One region of the Shinella sp. M27 genome, then DNA from elsewhere that is predicted to be linked to it. Evidence: riboswitches for the same ligand, from Rfam matches in the RefSeq annotation. Region 1 holds a riboswitch; each other region holds the start of a gene.

Region 1 (4,207 bases):
TACATCCCCGATCGGCCGCGAGCAGCAGGCGAGGATGTAGCCTTCCTCGATCTCGTCATCGAGAATGCCGCCATTATGGTGCATCTCGACTTCACCCGAGACCTTCATGACCCGGCAGGTGCCGCAGAGGCCACCCTCGCAGGCGGCGCCGATGCGCACGCCGGCGGCGCGGGCTGTCTGCAGGATCGTCTGGCCGGGCGGGCATTGGGCATCCTTGCCGGCCATGGTGAAGGTGACGGTCGAGATGGCGTTGACGTCGGCCGCTTGTTCGCCGGCACCGGCACGGATGGCGATCTCTTCCGGCGCGGGCGCATTGGCCGGCTGGAAGCTTTCCTCGTGGTAACGGTTCATGTCGAAGCCGCAGACTTTCAACATGTCCTTGACGCCGCGCATGAAGGGTTCCGGGCCGCAGCAGAAGACGGTGCGCTCGCGGAAATCGGGCGCGAGCAGCGAGAGACGCGCGGCATCGATACGGCCGCGCAGACCGTGCCAGCCGTCGCGCGGATTGTGGCCTTCCACGACGAAGCCGAGCGCGAGGTTCGGCATCTGGGCGGCCAGACATTCGAGTTCCGGCTTGAACAGCAGGTCCTCCGGCTTACGGGCGCAGGAGACGAAGGCGACGTTGGATTGCGGCGCGCAATCCGCCATCCAACGCGTCATCGACATCATCGGCGTCACACCGGAGCCGGCCGAGATGAACAGGTATTTTTCCGCCGAATAGCGCACGAAGGAGAAATCGCCGAGCGGCCCGAAGGCCTTCAGCTTCATGCCGGGGCGTAGATGATCGAACATCCAGCGCGTGCCGATCGAGTTCTTCTGCGCCTTCACCGTCACGGCGACGGAGAAGGGCCGCGAGGGTGTCGAGGAGAGCGTGTAGGTGCGCATCACGGGCTCGTCCGGCGACACCGGCAGTTCCAGCGTGACGAACTGGCCCGGCAGATAGCGGAACCAGTTCTTCTGATCGGAACTGAAGGTGAAGGTCATCACGTCGGCCGTCTCCACGGTTGCCGCGATGCATTCCAAGAGGTTATGGCGATCATGCCAGGGGTGAAGTTCGTCGAAATGGCGGAAATGGCTCGAAATCGTCATGTCAGGCCACCCGCGACATCGGTTGCTTGTTGTCCAGCCGGTCGATCATGAAATTCGAATACCATTCGACGAACTGCATGACGCCGCCCTCGTCCTCCGGGGAATAGGGGCCGGGCTGGTAAGCCGGCGAGCGAATGCCGAAGGCGTTTTCCTCGACGATCTGGCGGTCCTGGTCGTTGGTCTCGGTCCAGACATGGGTGAGCTCGTCGAGCCGGTAATCGGCACCCTCGACGGCATCCTTGTTGACCAGCCACTTGGTCGTGACCTGCGTCAGCTCCGGGCCGAGCGGCAGGACGCGGAAGGTAATAGCATGATCGGCCAGCACATGGTTCCACGTCGTCGGATAGTGGAAGAGCAGCAGCGTGCCGATACCGCTTTCCGAGACGTCGTTCGACAGCGGGCGCTGGACGGCGCGCGCACCGGACATGGTGTAGCTCTCGGCATCCTGGATGAGCGGCATGCGGGCCGCGCGGAACTGGCCGGTCGGCGACATCCGGAATTCACTCGGCAGGCCGGAGGCCTCGCATTTCGCCCAATGCGCGGCGATAACGGGATCGTCCTTAGCACCCTGCACGCCCGTCGCCGTCGGCGCTTCCGGATAGGTGCGGCAGAGTTCGGGATGGTTGGCGGCGCAGTGATAGCACTCGCGGTTGTTTTCCCAGACGAGCTTCCAGTTGCCCTTCTCGATGATCGTGCTCTCGAAGGCGACCTTGGTTTCGCCGAGCCGGTGGCGCGCAAGATAGGGTTCGGCAGTGGCACGGAAGGCGGAGAAATCCGGGGCCTCGTCGGCGAGGCAGATGAAGATGTAGCCGCCGAGGGTCTCGCAATGGATCGGTTTCAGGCTGTGCTGCGTCCTGTCGAAATCCTCAGCCATGTGGCGGGCAAAAAGCAGCGAGCCGTCGAGCTCGTAGGTCCACTGGTGATAGGGACAGACGAGCTTGGCCGAGGTGCCCTTGTGCTGGGTGCAGACACGCGAGCCGCGGTGGCGGCAGGAATTGTGCAGCGCGCGGATCGTGCCCGAGCGGTCGCGGGTGATGACGACGGGATAATCGCCGACCTGCACAGTGAAATAGTTGCCGGCCTTAGGGATTTCGCAGTCATGGCCGATGAACAGCCAGTCGCGATACCAGATCGTCTCCATGTCGAGCTTGTAGTGGTCGGGGTCGATGTAGAAGGCCTGTTCGAGGCTGTGGCCTTCACGCCGGTTCTTGAGCTTGCGGAGCACGTCGCTGCGGATATCCATGGCAATCCTCATAGGTCCAGTTTGGGGATGAGGCGCACGGAGGAGACGGCATCCAGGCGTGAAAACGCCCGGCGTGCACGCTTCCCGGCCGCCCGCCGCAGCCAGTCACGATCTTTTCTCCAGGCTGGTTTCCGGGCTGAGGAGTGGCCATGCAGGACAGAGCCTGCGACCGACACGGCGCCTTCCCAGACTTCCGTCCAGTGGCTTTTTGCCGCTTTTGCTCCAACACCGTTGCGGGGGCAGCGCCGGATTTCAACCGGCTTCCCAATTCTTCGCCCTCCCTAGAAGGCGACACCTTGAGTGTCTTTATCTAACCGCAAGAATCGCCGGCCGACATGTCAAAAAACGACGCGCCTTCATGATTTGACGACAATCAAAAAATGAGTGAGCCGCTTCTATCTCTGATATTTATCGATATATATCAATATAATATGCCTTTTAATCGCACGAATTGGCGCGAGAATGGGCACGGGGATGAGCAAAGCGGCAGCTTGTCATATTGCGACCATCGAAACCGCCCTGCAAGGATTGAGGGTCCGGACGGAAAGGAATGCTTAACGGCGTTTCCATAAACTTCCGCCATCAGGGCGTGCGCGCAAAGCGCCACGCGAGCAGGGAGTGCTGGGCGTGCAGCAACAGCAGACGAAGTTTCGCTATTACGACGCCGTCGCCTACAAGCGCGAGAACCCGCCGAAATCCGCCGTGCACACGGAATTCCTGCGCACCGGCCGCATCGACCGCACCCCCGACAACTGGAGCCCGAGCGAAAAGCGCTACCTCTCCTATGCCGAGGTGGCCGAACGCACCGGCCGCAAGCTGGAACGCGCCGGCACCGTTACCCACGACCGCATCAACGGTTTTCACCGCTCGATCCAGTTCCCGAAACTGATCTTCCACCGCACGCTTACGGAAACGCCGCACCTCGGCTATTGCCACATCACGGTGGCCAATTCGAGTTTCGCGGATTTCCAGAACGTGCAATGGGCCTTCTACATGGCCAATTTCTTTGCCGAAATCGGCGAGGAAGAGCAGTTCTTCGCCGGCATTTCGAAAAAGCAGAGCCGCATGTATTTCGCCGTCGCCATCACGCCGACGGACCACGAAGGCCGCCTGACGATCGATCGCAAGGTGCGCGGCAACGGCGTGATCTTCCGCACGGATGATCCCAAGCTCGCCATGAAGAACGTACTGATGCTCGGCGCCCGCAACGAGGCGCTGCGCAAGATCATCAGCGCGCTTTAAGTTTCCCGAACGCAATTCCGGACGCAAACCCGCTTCACCCTTTTGCTGGAACGGCTTCTCACGCCCTGTACAGCATCCACTCCTTGCCCGCCGGCACCTCGTCGCCGCGGCCGTAGACGACGATCTGGTCGCCGCCGGAGGCCTTGGCTTCAAGGAGAGCCCGCTCGCAGGCCGAGGACAGGTCGAGCGCGCTGTCGGCGCGATCCGACATGCAGACACCGGCCGACAGGGTAAGATGGCCGAGATTGCGGTTGGTGCGCGGATCGCGCAGCGCCACCGTCTGGAAGGCGGCGCGCAGCAGATCGATCAGCCGCTCCACCTCCCCCTCATCCGAAGTGTTGAACAGGAAACCGAAGCGCAGGCCGTCGAAACGCACGGCGAGGTCGTTTGACGGGAAGGCCTGGCGGATCAGGCCGCCGTAGAAGGTCACGAGATGGTCGGACAGCGCCTCTATCTGGGCCGGCGAGAAGCGGCGTTCGGCGTCCACTTCCGCCACGACGACGCCGCAGAGCATCGGCAGGGAGGGGTTCGCATAGACGCGGGCGAGCGCCTTGTTGAAGGCGCGGCGATTGCCGAGCTTGGTCGGCGGATCGACGAATTTCATCGCCTCGAATTCCACCATCTCCTTCTGGA
Region 2 (4,207 bases), on a different contig from region 1:
TGGCACGGCTGGTCGCCGGATGGTGCGGCGCTCGCCTATTGCGGCATTCGCGACGATGTCTTCGATATCTACACGATTCCTGTGTCGGGGGGTGAGGAAAAGCGGCTGACTTTTGGAGAAGGGCGCAATGACGGGCCGGATTATTCGGCGGATGGGGAATGGATCTATTTCAATTCCAGCCGCACCGGCCACATGCAGATCTGGCGGGTGCGTCCCGACGGTTCCGAGCCGACCCGCATCACCGACAGCCCCTATGGCGACTGGTTTCCGCATCCGTCGCCTGATGGGAAACACCTGCTTGTGCTGTCCTATGACGGCGATGTCTTCGATCATCCGCGCGATCTCGATGTGCGGCTGCGCCTTATGGACGTGGACGGCGGCAACGCACGGATTCTGTTCGATCTTTTCGGTGGGCAGGGCACGATGAACGTGCCGAACTGGTCGCCGGACGGCAGCGAATTCGCCTTTGTGCGTTACGCGCCGGTCTGATCACAATTTGTGGTGCATATGCGTTAAGTTTTCGCTCACCAGCCTGTTTAAGTGAATTTTGCGGTCTGCCAATTAGCCTCTGTTCAACAATGCCCGGAACCGGGCGGGGGCAGGCAGGGGTGACGATGACGGGCAGGACGGAAGAAGGCCGGACGGGAAAACGGCGAAGGGTGAGTTTCGCAATTCGCGCTGCGGCCGTGATGATCGTCGGGCTTTTCGGCGCGGCGAATTTCTTCGTCCTCGACTATGCCATCGAACGCGCCGACAGTTTTGTCGCCGAGACCGAGCGCACGCTGGTCCGCAACGAATTCAGCCACCAGATCGACCAGGTGGTGCAGTACCAGAGCCAGCTGTCCTTCTGGGACAAGAGTTTCAACGCGCTTGCCCACGGTATGCCGGACGACGATTTCGTGCGCGACCAGATGCGCGACTGGATGTGGTCCGACTTCGGCTTTTCCTGGATGATCCTGACATCGCCGGATGGTGAGAAAATCCTCGGCGTGCATCGAGGCGAAAAGGTTTCCGACCGCAAGGCGCGTGAAAAGCTGCAATGGATGAGCGATCTCACCCGCCGCGCCGAGCGGGCCTATCGCGAGGCGCTGTCGCCCGATCGGGGTGGCTGGCAGGTGGCGCGCGCCAAGGAGGACCCCGATCTCCTGACCCCGGCACTGCCGGAAATACATGTCTCGGGCATGCGGCTCATCGACCGCGTCATGAGCATCGTCGTCGTGCAGGCCGTCGTTCCGAAATCGCTCTATATTCCCGCAAGCCGTCTGGAGCCGACCCTGCTCATCACCGTCAAGCCGGTGTCGCAGAAGATGCTGTCCAATGCCGAGCGGCGGCTCGGCGTGCACGATCTCGGCTTCACGCCCATCGTCACCGAGGAGCCGGGCCTCGTGATGACGCCGGTCGGCGGCGATGCTTACAATCCGATGGTCGCCTCCTGGCGGCCCAACATGCCGGGCTCCTTCGTCTGGCGCTCGGCCCTGCCGCAGATCGCGATTTTCGTGCTGGTCTTTGCCGGCGTCATGCTCTTCGTGACCCTGCGCTTTTCCGCGCTGGTCAGGGCGCTCCAGCGCAGCGAGGCGAAAAACGCCTTCCTCGCCCGGCACGATCCGCTGACGGGGCTGAAAAACCGTAGCGGCTTCGACGAGGAGGTCCGCCGCACCATCGCCAAGGGCAACGGCAAGCCCTTCGCGATCCTCGCGCTCGACCTCGACAGGTTCAAGGCGGTCAACGACCGCCATGGCCACGCGGCGGGCGATATCGTGCTGCAGGCGGTTGCCCGCCGCTTCTCCGATCGTGTAGGCAAGCAGGGTTCGGTGGCGCGTCTCGGCGGCGACGAATTCTCCATTCTTCTCAATGGCGATTTTTCCCGCGAAAACCTCGTGGCGCTTGCCGAGGCGCTGGTCCTCGATGCGCAGGTGCCGATCGCCTATGACGGCCAGCTTCTGCTCATTGGCGGCAGCGCGGGCATTGCCCAGTTCCCCGATCACGGCGGCAGCCTACACGACGTCATGGTGATGGCCGATGCCGCGCTCTATGCGGCCAAACATGCCGGCCGCAACCGCGCTGTTCACGCCGGCGATATCGATGCCGGCACGGTGGCCGAAGCGGGTGCGGCGCGCGCTGCCTGATGCTTGTGAGGCGCTCTGAGACAGGTGCGCGGCGCGGGCGGGCTTGATCGTGCCCGAAAGCCGTGCGCATATCCTTTTCAGTCAGGTGCCCGCGACATGCGGGAGAATCGGGAATCCGGTGCGGGTGCAATATCCAGGTCCGGAACGTGCCCAACGCTGTGACGGGGATGGCGTGCATTCCAAAGCTTGAATCGATTCAAGCTTTTGCCACTGGTTCTTGAACCGGGAAGGCAGGTGCGGGCCGCGTGAACCGAAGTCAGAAGACCGGCCTGGCGAGATAGACCGAACCGCGCGGACGGCGGCAGGTTGGACGCATTGTTGGGGAGAAGACGATGCGAACAGAACTCTCGGACGATCTCGTCCGGGCGGGCGCCTTTCCATGTGAGGACAGGCAGGCCGTCTATCGTGCCATTGAAACGCGCCGCGACGTGCGTGACCAGTTCTTGCCCGATGCCTTGCCCGACGATCTCGTCGGCCGCCTGCTGCATGCCGCGCACAGCGCGCCGTCCGTCGGCTTCATGCAGCCGTGGAATTTCCTGCTGGTACGCGGCGAGGAAACGCGCCGTGCAGTGCATGGCGCCTTCCTCAAGGCCAATGCCGAGGCGGCGGATATGTTTTCAGGCGAGCGGCAGGCGCAATACCGCGCGCTGAAGCTCGAAGGCATCCTGAAGGCGCCGCTGTCGATCTGTGTGACCTGCGATCCGACGCGGGGCGGCACGGTGGTGCTCGGCCGCACGCACAATCCACGCATGGACGTCTATTCCACGGTCTGCGCCGTGCAGAACCTCTGGCTCGCGGCGCGGGCGGAAGGGGTCGGCGTCGGCTGGGTCAGCATCTTCCATGACAGCGATATCCGCGACATTCTCGGCATTCCCGCGCATGTCGAAATCGTTGCCTGGCTCTGCGTCGGCTTCGTGGATCAGCTGTATGCGGAGCCGGAACTGGCGGTGAAGGGATGGCGGCAGCGCCTGCCGCTGGAAGAGTTGGTGTTCGAGGAGCGTTGGCCGGCGACTGCATAAAGCAGGTCAGTTGACGCCGGCATCGGCCGGGCGGCCGAGATCGATGGCGGACTCGTTTTCCGGCAGGAAGGCGGGGCCGACGGTGCGCACCTTGCTATGCGTGGGATCGTAGTCACGGTCCTCGATCTTGGCAGGGGTTTTTGCTGTTTCCTGCTTGTCATGCCGGGTTGTGATCGTCGTGATGGAGCCGGTTTCCGGCAGGGCTTCCTCTGTCGTGCCCCCGCTCGTACTAACGGTCTCGCCCTTCATCGCCTTCTGGCGCTTGATCATCTCCTGGTAATAGGCGGAGAGATTGCAGCCGCAGGTGCCAGCTTTGGAGAGATCGCGGGTCCGGTAGCTGAAGGCGTGCTCGAGATCGCGATAGGGCCGGCCGGTGACGGTCGACGTCATCTGTTCGGTTTCCTGGCCCGGTGTCATCGACTGGTAGAAGAGCTGCGTCTCGGTTTCCGGGCACATCATCGCGCAGACCTTCTGGTCGCGGCGGAAATCGAGCGGGGTCGCGCCCGACGAGATCGGGAAGAAGCCGCCGTCGCAGGTGCGCACGCAGACGGTGCGCAGATTGCCATGGCCGGCGCTGCCACCGAGCGAGCGCAGCTGCAATCGCCCGCTGTCTTCAGGCATGGTGCCCAGCGGCAGGGTGCGCGTATCGTCCTGCAAGGTGCGCAGGGTTTCGGTCGCGGCGATCGGCATCACCTTCGCGTCGTCGTTGCAGCCGTTCGTTTCCAGCGCGGCGAGAAGGCGGTTCCGCGACCCTTGCGAGGATGTGCCGCCGGCAAATTCGCGGCGCTTGCGGTCGAGGATATAGAGATTGCGCTCCATCTTGCCGATGACCGTTTCCAGCGTATCGCAGGCCGCTTCGTTCTCACCGCCGAAGACGGTGATGCTGCCGGACGAGCAGCCGAGGCGGCGCTGATCGCTCTTGGCCTTGCGCAGCTGGATATTCTGGCGGGCGATGGCGCCGGCATATTTGCGCGCGCTTGTGGTGTCGACCACGACCCGAGGGAGGTTTGCCAGTTCCGCCTGAATCCGTTCGCAGACATCGGAGGCCGTCGCACCGCCCGA
Region 3 (4,207 bases), on a different contig from region 1:
CTTGAAGCGCTCGGCGATGTCGAGCAGGCGTTCGGTCGCGGTGCCGCCGGCCTTCGGCACGCGGTTCAGCACCACGTCCTCGCAGGCCTCGCGCAGGTCCGGTTCGATCGTGTCATAGACGGCGAGCTGGCCGGCATTGACGATGCCCATGTCCATGCCCGCCTGGATGGCGTGGTAGAGGAAGACGGCGTGCATCGCCTCGCGCACTGGCTCGTTGCCGCGGAAGGAGAAGGAGAGGTTGGAGACGCCGCCCGAGATATGGACATGCGGGAGGGTAGCGGTGATCTCGGCGGTCGCTTCGATGAAATCGACGCCGTAGTTGTCGTGCTCCTCGATGCCGGTCGCCACGGCAAAGATGTTCGGGTCGAAGACGATATCTTCCGGCGCAAGGCCGGCGACTTCGGTGAGCAGCGTGTAGGCGCGCGTGCAGATTTCCACTTTGCGCGCCTTCGTATCGGCCTGGCCTTTCTCGTCGAAGGCCATGACGACCACCGCCGCACCATAGGCGCGCACGAGCTTCGCATGTTGCAGAAAGGCCTCTTCACCCTCCTTCAGCGAGATGGAATTGACCAGCGGCTTGCCCTGCACGCATTTCAGGCCGGCCTCGATCACTTCCCATTTGGATGAGTCGATCATCACGGGAACACGGGCGATATCGGGCTCGGCGGCGATGAGGTTGAGATATTCCACCATCGCCTTGGCGGAATCGATGAGGCCTTCGTCCATGTTGATGTCGATGATCTGCGCGCCGTTCGCCACCTGATCGCGGGCGACGTCGAGAGCGGCCGCGTAGTCGCCCGCCGTGATCAGCTTGCGGAATTTCGCCGAGCCGGTGACGTTGGTGCGCTCGCCGACATTCACGAAGGGAATGGCTTCGGTCAGCGTGAAGGGTTCGAGGCCGGAGAGGCGCATGTGGCGTGGAATGTCGGGGATGGCGCGCGGCTTGTGGCGCGCGGCGGCTTCGGCGATGGCGCGGATATGGTCCGGCGTCGAACCGCAGCAGCCGCCGACGATATTGACCAGCCCATCGCGCATGAACCCTTCGATCTGGGCGGCCATCTCGTCCGGCGTCTCGTCATACTGGCCAAAGGCATTCGGCAGGCCGGCATTCGGATAGGCGCAGACGAAGGTTTGCGCCACGGAGGAAATCTCGGCGAGGTGGGCGCGCATGGCATTGGCGCCGAGCGCGCAGTTGAGGCCGATGGAGAAGGGGTCGGCGTGGCGCACCGAATTCCAGAAGGCCTCCGGCGTCTGGCCGGAAAGGGTGCGGCCGGAGAGGTCGGTGATGGTGCCGGAGATCATGACGGGCAACTCGATGCCCTTTTCCTCGAAGACCTCGCGCGTGGCGAAGATCGCGGCCTTGGCGTTCAGCGTGTCGAAGATCGTCTCGATCAGGATGATGTCGGCACCGCCGTCGATGAGGCCGCGCAGCTGTTCGGCATAGGCGATCCTGAGATCGTCGAAGGTCACGGCACGGTAGCCGGGATTGTTGACGTCGGGCGAGATGGAGGCGGTGCGGTTGGTCGGGCCGAGCGCACCGGCGACGAAGCGGCGTCGGCCGTCCTTTTGCTGGGCACGCAGGCCGGCGCGGCGGGCAAGGCGCGCGCCGTCGCGGTTCAGCTCATAGACCATGTCCTCCATGCCATAGTCCGCCTGGGCGATGGTGGTGGAGGAGAAGGTGTTGGTTTCCAAAATATCGGCGCCGGCGAGCGCGTAGCGATAGTGGATGTCCTCGATGGCGCCGGGCTGGGTCAGCGTCAGCAGATCGTTGTTGCCCTGCTGGTGGCAGGCGCAATCGCCGAAACGGTCGCCGCGGAAATCGTCCTCGAGCAGCTTCAGCGTCTGGATTTCCGTGCCCATGGCGCCGTCGAGCACGAGAATGCGTTCGCGGGCGGCGGCTTCGAGGGCGGCGCGGATCTCGCGACCGTCCCGCTTCGGCTGTTCGGGGCCGAACAGGTCGTCCAGGTGGGAAGTGGTGGCCATGGGGAAACCCTCCGATGCAGTATCGTCTGCATCGGAGTTCACATAAAGATATCTTTATGTCAATATATCTTTATGTGGTTTGGCCCTAGTGCATCGGTCCATTCGCCCCGGCAAGCGAGGCGAACAGCGCCTTGAGGCGGATGATGTCAGGGTCGGCGCTTTGGCAACGGGCAAGCTTGTCCACCTCCTTCAGCGCCTCGACCGGAAGATCGGCGCCGCGCGGCTGCCAGAGCAGCCAGGAGATGAAGACGGATTCCGGCTTGCCGGTACCGGACGGCTGGATATCGGTGAATTGATACATTCTTTTTCCCCAATCGAAAATTGGGGGATGACCGGACGCACGCTGCTGGAATTTCACCCAAAGGTGACAACAAGCGCACCCTTGGGACACCCCGCCCATGGACGTTACAGACGTGTCAGGGCAGGTCTCCTGGCTTGCGGGTCATTGCCTTTGTCTCGCCTTCCCGGTGGTTCACACCAGTGGCATGGAGCGACATCGGCTCGCCGTTCACAGTTGCGGGGGCAGCGCCGGTCTTGATCCTCCTTGGAGCATCGCACCGGCTTCCCTCTTAGCCTCCGAGCCGCATGCGACTCGGAAGACCCTGACGGCCGGAGACTGGCGTGACGCGGTAAGCAAGTCAAGGATGCGGGAACACGATGCACAGGCCCGGAACTTTTTTCTCAGCAATGCATTTGGGCTTCCGCCTGCCTCCTGCCCCTCGCTCGTCTCGCCGGCGAGGGCGTGATTCACCAAAACTGCAGATGAGGGCCAATGCAGAGCCATCCCGACACGCTGAGATGTTGCAAGTCTCTGTCCTTACGGCTAAAAAATGCCGTTTTCATGCACCACGCGGCCAGGATGCCAATCAGCGTGTCGCCTGAGCCATGTTCTTTCCGTCAGCGCCATGGGGGCGTCGCATGGTGTCATGGCTGATCGCGGCACAGAGACGAAACCTGCCCGCAAAAAACCCTCCGGCGCACAGGCCTTTGCCGGATGGTTCAACATGGCCGGATCCAGATTAAGAAATATGTCCCTTCACAATACGCCGCACGCCGCCCGCGACGCAGACGCCAAGCAGATCGACTATAACGATTCGATCCGCGCCACCTATCTGACGCTGGAGGAGCTGGCCGAGTGCGGCGAGGCTCTGGCGCGCGACAAGATTGCGCCGCTGCCCGGTTTCCGGCCCTTCGAATTCCGCGCCCGGCACAAGGAAAACGAGAAGGAAATCTTCCGCGTCTATCAGGCGACGGCCAAGGACGTGGAGTCGGGCGCGCAGATCACGCCCGCCGCCGAATGGCTGCTCGATAATTATTACGTCATCGAAGAGGCCATCCAGGAGGTCCGCCGCGATTTCCCGCGCCGCTTTTACCGCCAGCTGCCGACCGTCGAGATCGACGGGCAGGCGGTGCCGCGCACTCTGGTGCTGGCCTGGCTCTACGTCGCGCACACCCAGAGCAACATCTCGCATGAAAGCCTGACGGCCTTCGTGCAGGGTTTCCAGAAGATCGATGCGCTGAAGATTGGTGAACTCTGGGCGCTGCCATCCTTCATCCGCTTCGTGCTGCTCGAAAACCTGCGCCGCATCTCCAGCCGTGTCGAGCGCTCCCGCAAGATGCGCTTCAAGGCCAATGACGTCGCCGATGAGCTGGTGCGCCTGAACGATCCCGAAAAGAGCATCCAGTATCTGCGCTCGATCGAGAACTTCGTCGAGGACAACACCTTCGTCACGCAGCTGCTCTACCGGCTGCGGGATGGCCTGCAGGCATCCGGTGTGGTGATCCAGTGGCTGGAGCGCAAGATCGAGAGCCGCGGCAGTGATCTCGAAGAGCTGATCGTCTCGGAAAACAACCGCCTGTCCTCCGGCAATGCGACGATGAGCTCGCTCATCAAGAGCCTGCGCACCGTCGACGACACCGAATGGCCCGTCTGGTTCGAGAGCGTCAGCCGCCTCGACGACGCGCTGCGCCAGGGCTCGGACTATTCCGACCTCGATTTCGGCTCGCGCAACAAGTACCGCAACACGATCGAGCGTTTCGCCCGCCGCTCCGGCAAGACGGAGCTTGAAGTCACCGAGATCGCGCTTGCCATGACGGCGGAAGATGCGGCCGCCCATGTCGAGGACCTCGACTACAAGGCCAATGTCGCCGCCTTCCTCGTCGGCAAGAAGCGCAAGCAGCTCGAAAAGCGTATCGGTTACCGTCCCTCCATCGTGCAGCGCAT
Region 4 (4,207 bases), on a different contig from region 1:
AAAAGCAGGCGGCCGAAGCCGAGCGCCTGAAGGCGGAAGCGGCCGCCGCCGCTGAGAAGGCCAAGGCTGAAGAGGCCGCACGCTTGAAGGCCGAGGCGGATCGCCAGAAGGCCGAAGAGGCTGCTGCGGCTGAGAAGGCCCGTGCCGAAGAGGAGGCGGCCGCCCGTCAGGAAGCCGAGGCCAAGCGCATCGAGGCGGAAAAGGTTGCCGCCGCCGAAAAGGCCAAGATCGAGGAGGAGGCCGCCGCTGCCCGCAAGCTCGCCGAAGAGAAGGCTGCGGAAGTCGAACGCCTGAAGGCCGAGGCTGCCAAGGCGGCGGCCGATGCCGAAGCCAAGGCCGCGGAAGCCGCGCGTCTTGCCGATGAGGCAGAGAAGCGCGCCGAAGAGGCCGCCGCTGCTCAGAAGCCCGCGGATAGCCAGGAACCGGCCGATAGCGCAGATGATGCGACGGCTGCGCGTGAAAACGCGCCGCAGGACGCCGACAACGACAATGGCGCGCGCGCCGTCGAAGAGGCGGAGGCCGCAAAACGTGCGGAAGACAAGACATTCCAGGGCGCTGTCGCCGATGGTTCGGAGAAGGCTTACAAGGACTATCTCTACCAGTATCCCCAGGGTCGCTATGTCGATGACGCCCGCAAGCGCATCGCCGCCCTGAGCGCCAAGCCGGAAACGCAGATGGACGAGGACGCGGCAACCGCCGACGCCACGCGCAAGGCCGAGCCGGTCGTCGATCCGCGCGAGACCTATATGGATCGCTCCGTTCGCGCCCAGGCCCAGCGCTACCTGAGCCTGCTCGGCTACAACACCTATGGTGCCGACGGCGTCTTCGGTCCGCGCTCTCGTGCGGCCATCGCCGCCTGGCAGGGCGCGTCCGGCTATCGCGCGGACGGCTACCTGTCGCGCCAGCAGTTCCGCGCACTGCGCGAAGCCGCACAATATGCCGAGACGCGGCAGGCCCGACAGAATCGCCAGCGTCGCTACCAGCAGCGCGACTACGACGTGCTGGAAGGCCCCGTCGATGGCTACTATGACGGCCCCTACTATCGCGACGACGGCTATTACAACGATGGCGGCGGCGTGGTGATCATCCCCGGCTATTGAGTTTGCGACGGCCGGACGGCGGTTTTGGCACAGGCCATGCCGCTGCCGGTCGATTGACTTCCCGGAGCGGGAAGCATAATCATCAGCGATATTGGATGGTTCCTTGGTCCGGAAACGGACCGGGGAGTAAATGGGAATGTGACGCGGTGGACCCAATCAGGGCGCTGCAATCACGGCCGACCCCGCGACTGTAGAGTAGCGAGGGACGCCCATCCGGACGGGGGGATTTTTGCGGCAAAGGGCAATGGTGCCTGTAGTCGCGAAAAGATGACCAGCCGGAAAAGCCACTGGGTGGCATCACGATAGCCGGGGTTGGACGCCTCTTTTTCTACGAATCGTCCGCCTCTCGTGATTGCCGGAAAACCTGGGAAGGCGAGGGTGACCCGGAGGCGCTGACGCGCCGGACGCTGCGAGCCAGGAGACCTGCCAGACAATGAGGGCATATCGCCCGCCCAGGGGAATTTTCCCCGCTGCCTGCACGGAGGTTGTCATGGCTGTTTCTACCACGTCTTCTGTTGTCCTTTCCGCAAACGATCGTCTCGTTGCCGGCGTTTTCGCCCTGCTGCTCGGCGCCTTCCTCGTCTTCGGCGCCGGCCTTGCGAATTCGGCCGTGCTGCACGACACGGCACACGACACGCGTCACTCCTACGGCTTTCCCTGCCACTAAGGAGTTCTCAACATGATCGTTCGTTATCTCCTGGCCGCCCTGGTGGCCGGGCTGTTCTCCGGCGTGCTCATGACGGCCGCCCAGGAGGCCCGAGTCGTGCCGTTGATTCTGCACGCCGAAGAGTTCGAGGGTGAAGCCGCCCCGGCCGGCGAGGGCACCACGCCCGCGACATCAGATGGTGCTGCCACGACGCAGGAGCATTCCTCGCTCGGTGCCGTGATCCTCGACGTCGCCTCCGCCTTGTCGCCGATCTCGGTTGCCTATGCCCATGAGGGCGAGGACCACGAGGAGGGCGGCATCATGTTCGGCATGAGCCGCTTCTCCGGCACGCTTCTGGCAAACCTCGTCACGGGCACCGGCTTTGCCCTGCTGCTCGCCGGTTTCAGCCTCGTTTCGGGCAATCCGATCACCGTTGCCAACGGTGCGCTGTGGGGTGCTGCCGGCTGGCTTGCCGTGCATATGCTGCCGGCCATAGGCCTGCCGCCGGAGCTTCCGGGCTTCCCGGCTGCCGATCTCACGCAGCGCCAGATCTGGTGGGTTGCGACGGTCGCCCTTTCGGCGGCTGGTCTCTATCTGCTGTTCCTGAAGCCGGGCATCGTCTCCAAGGTTGCCGGTGTCGTGCTTCTCGCCGCCCCGCAGGTCTATGGCGCGCCGCAGCCGTCCGACATTTCCAGCAACGTTCCGGCCGTTCTCGGCGCGGAATTCGCCGTCGCGGCACTCGCCACGACGCTGTTCTTCTGGATCGTGCTCGGCCTCTCGCTCGGCTTTGCGAACGAGAAGATCGCCAGGGCAGCCTGATATGAAACAGACATCGCCCGGAGCCGTCCTGGTTCTGGGCGGTGCGCGTTCCGGAAAGTCCGCTTTCGCCGAAAGGCTGGTCGCCGAGACCGGCCTTTCGCGTCATTATATCGCCACCGGCCGCGCCTGGGATTACGAGATGCGCGAACGCATCGCCAAACACCGGGAAGATCGCGGAAAAGGCTGGGAAACGCACGAGGAACCGCTTGCGCTGGCGGCCTGCATCAAGGATGTGGCGCGCGAGGATCGTGCGGTCCTCGTCGATTGCCTGACGCTTTGGCTCACCAATCTGATGCTGGAGGAGCGGGACATCGCACAGGAATTCGCCGGCCTTTTGTCGGTCGTCAAAGAGGCGCCGGGCCGGCTGGTCTTCGTATCGAACGAAGTCGGCCTCGGCATCGTGCCGGAAAATCGCATGGCGCGTGACTTTCGCGACCATGCCGGGCGGCTGCACCAGCAGTTCGCGGCCCTCGTACCGGAAGTCTATTTTATCGCGGCCGGACTGCCGCTGAAAATGAAGGGTTGAGCCTATGCTGCAACAGAAGATCCCCGCCACCGTCATCACCGGCTTCCTCGGGGCGGGCAAGACGACGATGATCCGCAACCTGCTGCAGAATGCCGGCGGCAAGCGCATCGCGCTCATCATCAACGAATTCGGCGATCTCGGCGTCGATGGCGACGTGCTGAAGGGCTGCGGCGTTGAGGCCTGCACCGAGGACGACATCATCGAACTCACCAACGGCTGCATCTGCTGCACCGTCGCCGATGACTTCATCCCCACCATGACGAAGCTCCTGGAGCGCGAAAACCGTCCCGACCATATCGTCATCGAGACCTCGGGCCTTGCGCTGCCGCAGCCGCTGATCGCCGCCTTCAACTGGCCGGAAATCAAGACGCAGGTCACGGTCGATGGCGTCATCACCGTCGTCGACAGCGCCGCCGTCGCCGCCGGCCGTTTTGCCGACGACCATGACAAAGTGGACGCGCTGCGTGTCGAGGACGACAATCTCGACCACGAAAGCCCGCTGGAAGAACTCTTCGAAGACCAGCTCACCGCCGCCGATCTGATCGTCCTCAACAAGACGGATCTTCTCGACGCCGCCGGTGTGCTTGCGGTGCGTGACGAAGTCGCCTCCCGCATCGCCCGCAAGCCCTCGATGATCGAGGCGAAGAACGGCGAAGTCGCCGCCGCCGTCCTGCTCGGCCTCGGCGTCGGCACGGAGGACGATATCGCCAACCGCAAGTCGCACCACGAGCTGGAGCACGAGAACGGCGAGGAGCACGATCACGACGAGTTCGACAGCTTCGTCGTGGAACTGCCGGCGATTGCCGAGCCTGCCGCCTTCATCGAGCGCCTGAAGGGCGTGATCGCCGAACATGACGTGCTGCGCGTCAAGGGCTTTGCCGATGTGCCCGGCAAGCCGCTGCGCCTGCTCATCCAGGCCGTCGGCACGCGTATCGACAATTACTTCGAACGCGCCTGGGCCGCCGGTGAGACCCGCGGCACCCGCCTCGTCGTCATCGGCCTGCACGACATGGACGAGCAAGCCGTGCGCGCTGCCATCGCCGCGGCGGTGTGATTTTCGGCATGAGCGTGCAGCAGTCCCCTTCGTCCTCGTTTCCGGTGTGGCCCGGCCATGTC

What was found. Region 1 has a riboswitch for cobalamin ahead of ACOZK4_RS10160 (aromatic ring-hydroxylating oxygenase subunit alpha). Riboswitches for the same ligand answer to the same signal wherever they lie in the genome.
Region 2: linked by a shared signal. The riboswitch ahead of bluB (5,6-dimethylbenzimidazole synthase) and the one ahead of ACOZK4_RS10160 (aromatic ring-hydroxylating oxygenase subunit alpha) in region 1 are both predicted to bind cobalamin.
Region 3: linked by a shared signal. The riboswitch ahead of ACOZK4_RS01970 (hypothetical protein) and the one ahead of ACOZK4_RS10160 (aromatic ring-hydroxylating oxygenase subunit alpha) in region 1 are both predicted to bind cobalamin.
Region 4: linked by a shared signal. The riboswitch ahead of ACOZK4_RS20330 (CbtB domain-containing protein) and the one ahead of ACOZK4_RS10160 (aromatic ring-hydroxylating oxygenase subunit alpha) in region 1 are both predicted to bind cobalamin.

What each region holds. Positions count from the first base shown of each region.
Region 1 covers NZ_JBLZPK010000027.1:69,549-73,755, forward strand. Annotated here, with positions in the region: gene ACOZK4_RS10155 (2Fe-2S iron-sulfur cluster-binding protein) at 1-1,089, opposite strand, end outside; gene ACOZK4_RS10160 (aromatic ring-hydroxylating oxygenase subunit alpha) at 1,091-2,332, opposite strand; cobalamin riboswitch at 2,438-2,646, opposite strand; gene ACOZK4_RS10165 (DUF6656 family protein) at 2,960-3,574, shown strand; gene ACOZK4_RS10170 (diguanylate cyclase domain-containing protein) at 3,633-4,207, opposite strand, start outside.
Region 2 covers NZ_JBLZPK010000059.1:50,436-54,642, forward strand. Annotated here, with positions in the region: gene ACOZK4_RS21185 (TolB family protein) at 1-489, shown strand, start outside; gene ACOZK4_RS21190 (diguanylate cyclase domain-containing protein) at 660-2,126, shown strand; cobalamin riboswitch at 2,193-2,413, shown strand; gene bluB (5,6-dimethylbenzimidazole synthase) at 2,459-3,145, shown strand; gene ACOZK4_RS21200 (DUF2865 domain-containing protein) at 3,152-4,207, opposite strand, start outside.
Region 3 covers NZ_JBLZPK010000007.1:164,430-168,636, forward strand. Annotated here, with positions in the region: gene metH (methionine synthase) at 1-1,983, opposite strand, end outside; gene ACOZK4_RS01970 (hypothetical protein) at 2,069-2,284, opposite strand; cobalamin riboswitch at 2,387-2,603, opposite strand; gene ACOZK4_RS01975 (GH36-type glycosyl hydrolase domain-containing protein) at 3,012-4,207, shown strand, end outside.
Region 4 covers NZ_JBLZPK010000057.1:76,517-80,723, reverse strand. Annotated here, with positions in the region: gene ACOZK4_RS20335 (peptidoglycan-binding domain-containing protein) at 1-1,100, shown strand, start outside; cobalamin riboswitch at 1,180-1,545, shown strand; gene ACOZK4_RS20330 (CbtB domain-containing protein) at 1,591-1,767, shown strand; gene ACOZK4_RS20325 (CbtA family protein) at 1,780-2,565, shown strand; gene cobU (bifunctional adenosylcobinamide kinase/adenosylcobinamide-phosphate guanylyltransferase) at 2,567-3,091, shown strand; gene cobW (cobalamin biosynthesis protein CobW) at 3,096-4,145, shown strand.